2 regions of the Vagococcus sp. CY53-2 genome follow, and region 2 is predicted to be linked to the other one. Evidence: predicted binding sites of a transcription regulator. Region 2 holds the regulator's gene; the other holds the start of a gene.
The links. Region 2 encodes LexA, which represses DNA repair genes until DNA is damaged. Its sites were predicted from a motif close to CNAACANNTGTTNG; they were not measured.
Positions count from the first base shown of each region.

Region 1 (2,197 bases), 400 kb from region 2:
TCAATAAACGAGGCTGGTATGTCAATTCGATATTTTTTTTGAGACATAATGCAACTCCTTAGTCATATTTCGATTTATAAAAATAATTATAACAAAAATACGTCATAATGATGAGACCATTTAATCATAATTTAGATACAAAAAGCCATTCAAAGAATGAATGACTTTAATTAGTCCATAAATCATTAATTGCTTCTCTTTTTTCTTCATCAACTAAATGAGTGTATAGAGCAGTAGCACTCGTTCCTGTCTGTCCTAGTTGGTGAGAGACGGTCAGTAAACTATTTGTTTTTTTATAGAGTTGTGTTCCTACCGTATGTCGTAATTTATGTGGTGTAATACGTGTTTTAAAAGCACTACTATATTTTGCCACTAATTTTTCAACAGTTGATTGATCGATTTGTTGTGCTTTTCCTCGATAGAGTGAAAGAAATAAACTTTTTTGAGTTCTTTCTGGATGATAGAGAGTGTGGCGTTCTTTAGCGTACTCACTAATGTATTCCATAAAAACAGAAGAAATCATTGTGGTGTCTTTAAATCCGCCTTTACGAATAACAGTCGCTTCCATATTAGAGATATCCAAATCTGACACATTCATATTGACTAATTCAGATAGACGAATTCCAGTACCTAAAAATAGAGCAATAATCGCCAAATCACGTGTTTTATTTCGTTTAAACGCATACTTTGCTTGATGACTAGTTAATAAATTTTCGTAAGACGTATCAATAAACTCAATAAATTCTAGAGATTCATCACCTATTAAAATTTTCTTTTCGATTGCTCGTGATCTATCTTGAAGTGTTCGTCCAGTTTTAACATTATCTATTTTTAACATAATATTTTGTTGTATATATGGTTTTCCATCTTGATTTTCTGTTTGAGTTGCTAAAAATTGAAATAATGATTTTAACGCTGTAATGGAGCGCTGAATACTTACATGACTTCTTAGCCTTCCGTCTGAGCTTGTTCCAAGACGTGGTGATGAAAGAAGGTAGCCTTTATATAATTCGACATCTTCATATGTTAAATGATTCATTTCTTCAAGTGTGATACTAGCAGTATCTGAAAAAATAAGAGACTCATGTTTTAACCAGTCAAAAAAGCGACGAAATTCTTTAGAATATTCATATAGAGTGGTGACAGAATAGGGAACAATGCTTTTTTTTTGTACATATTCATGAACAAAGAAGGGAAGAGTCTGTAATTCCAATTCTAATCGATTGATATTTTTTTCTTGAGACATAAGATAACCTCCAAACGTATGTTTGTATATATAATATCCTTTATTTTTAAATAAGTCAATGAAACTAATGATATATTGTTATTTTAAAATAATAATATATTTTACCTTTCTTGAAAGATGATACTTTCAAGAAAGGTAAAAAAGTATCTATGAATCTTTAAAATGTTTGATAGAGTTCTATTTACTTAGGTTAAATCAATATTATATAAGTTATTTAGCTGATTAATAAGAGTATTAATCAGCTTTATTATTATAGTAAATATATAAGATATTTGTTATTTAATAGTAATTAGATAACCAATTAAACTATATAAATAATCATGAATTATGAATACTTAATATTTTTAACTATCATATAATATAAATAAACTTCATCATGTAGTCATGTTAATATAATAATACTAGAAGTCATATTAAGTTATATAGGTTTTATTTAGTTAAATAAACTTATATATGGTTAATTAATTGAATGACTCATGCTGATGATGTGTTTTATGAATAACATGGTATATCTGGTAGATTTTAATCCCTAAAACAACTTCGTTTAATATATATTATGTAAACCAAATTGATAAAATAATTATTCATGAAAATTTAGTACCTAGTCTATTATTGTTGAATCTGATTTCATGTTGTTATGTTGATAATGAAAAAGCTCTCAGTTTTATAAGTTTCTGAGAGCTTTTTATAATTTTAAATTTTCTGGCTGTAAATTTAAAACTATATTATACCCAAACATTATTTGGCAGGATTAGATTCTGAAACATCTTCGAATCTATATCTACTTTTTTCTTAATATGGAATTAAATGTTCTAGACAAGTTAAAACGATTCCTATTCTTTTATTAAATAAAGAATAGAGTATTTTTTATATATTTTTTCATAATCAAATGCTTTTTTTCATTAGATTATCAAAGTAAGTAGATTGTGATTCATTTTCAATATATTCACC
Region 1 covers NZ_JALAHP010000001.1:273,558-275,754, reverse strand. Annotated here, with positions in the region: gene MN581_RS01395 (DUF998 domain-containing protein) at 1-47, opposite strand, end outside; gene xerS (tyrosine recombinase XerS) at 167-1,246, opposite strand; gene MN581_RS01385 (NAD(P)H-dependent oxidoreductase) at 2,132-2,197, opposite strand, start outside.
Region 1: a site for LexA is predicted at 1,258-1,271, ahead of xerS (tyrosine recombinase XerS). Genes of this name have one in related genera too.

Region 2 (2,197 bases):
TGAGAATCAATATTTGAATTTCCACCATAACCGATTTCTTCGTTATTTGAAAAGAAGAAATGGGTTGTGTATGGCAAGGTTTGTTTGGTTTCTTTTAGATTGATTAAAAAATTTATTAGAATAGCTGCGCTAACTTTATCATCTAGATGACGAGATTTTATATATCCTGATGGTGTAATAATTGTTCTTGGATCAAAACTAATAAAATCTCCTACTTGAATACCAAGTTGTTCTGTTTCATCTTTTGAAAATACTTTTTCATCAATTCTAACTTCCATATTTTGTTGGTCGCGTTTAGCTGTTCCAGCATCTTTATAAACGTGAACACTAGTTTGATGCATTAAAATCGTACCTGTGTAGTCTCCGTTATTTTGAGTATGAATTGTGCAGTATTCACCTTCAATTGAATTGAAATGAAACCCACCAATTAAGTCCAATTTTAACCTACCATCTGGTTTAACGGCACGAACCATAGCACCTAACGTGTCAATATGAGCAGTAATAAATCGTTGTTTCTCTTGATTTGTTCCAGGAACAGTGATTATTAAACTTCCTTTATTATTAATACAAGGCTTATAACCAGATTTATTTAATAGGTTACTAATAAATGCAATAATTTTTTTAGTATCTCCCGTTGGAGAAGGAATATTGGTTAATTCCTTTGTTAATTCAATAGTATCTTTATACAAATGACTCATCCTTTCTTTTTAATTAAGGGTAGATGAATCATTCATAAAAAGCAATGCTTATTTTTTATAGGATAGATGGTTATGTTTTTGTTGAGAGCGACGATAACTTTTTTCATCCCAAAGCATTAACCATAATAATACAAGTGGGGTCAATATAATTAATGCAACATCTAATCCCATATTACCTAAAATAACACCAATAATTAAGACAATTAAAATTAGAGCATATCTTCTGATAGCAAACATAAAACCACTCCTTAAACTATTTGATAGAACATATGTTCTTATCTTTGAATATATTATACAAACATCCGTTCCCTTTGTAAAGAAAAAAATAAAGCATAGTGTTATGCTTTATTAAATATGATTTCTATAAAGTCCAACCACTTTACCTAAAATAGCGACACTGTTTAAGATAATTGGTTCTAATGTATCATTTTCCGGTTGTAATCTAATATGATTTTTTTCTTTAAAAAACCTTTTACATGTTGCTTCATTTTCATCTGTCATAGCAATAACAATTTCACCATTAATAGCAGATGACTGTTTTCTTACAATGACATGATCACCATCAAATATCCCAGCATTTATCATACTATCTCCACGAATGGTTAACATGAATAAACTGTTTTGTTCATATTTTAAGTCAGGAGGTAATGGGAAAAAATCTGATGCTTCTTCAACAGCTAAGATTGGCTCACCTGCAGTTACAACACCAAGCATTGGAATAAAAGGAGAGTTAACGCCAATCATTTTTAACCCTTCATTTGTTAATTCGATTGCTCTGGGCTTAGTTGGATCACGAGTAATCAATCCTTTTTTTTCCAAACGTGATAAGTGACCATGAACAGTAGACGTTGATGAAAGGTTAACAGCTGTTCCAATTTCTCTTACAGTTGGAGGATACCCTTTTTTTTCAACTTGTTCATGAATATATTTTAAAACGTCTAATTGCCTAGAAGAACGTTTAGTTGACATGATGATACCTCATTTCCTTTTTTTTGAGTGTAACATAATTTTTTCTTAAAATCAAACGCATGTTCGTACGTTTGAACGATATATAATTGTTTTTTTATCTTTTTTAAGCTACTATTTAGGTAGTACTTTAAGGAGGTCGTGACTTATGTTAAGTGAAAAAAAATTAGCAAGAATTAATGAGCTAGCAAAGAAAGCAAAAACAACTGAGGGACTAACTGACGTTGAAAAAAAAGAACAACAATTATTGAGGGAAGAATATTTACATAGTTTTAGAAAAGGTATGAGAAATCACATTGAGGGAATGAAAGTAGTCGATGAAGAGGGGACAGATGTTACTCCTGAGAAATTAAAACAAATCCAAAAAGAAAAAGGATTACATGATCGATAAAATTGCATGTGTTATTTCTATAAAAACGCTTGTAAAATAATATTATTAGATGTAAAATACAATAAAGGTAAAAAAAACCTAAATAGGAGGGCGTTATATGTTATTTGATCAAATTGATCAACTAGGTGTGAATGCAATTCGT
Region 2 covers NZ_JALAHP010000001.1:677,009-679,205, reverse strand. Annotated here, with positions in the region: gene MN581_RS03270 (M42 family metallopeptidase) at 1-698, opposite strand, end outside; gene MN581_RS03265 (hypothetical protein) at 747-935, opposite strand; gene lexA (transcriptional repressor LexA) at 1,047-1,667, opposite strand; gene MN581_RS03255 (DUF896 family protein) at 1,813-2,055, shown strand; gene tkt (transketolase) at 2,153-2,197, shown strand, end outside.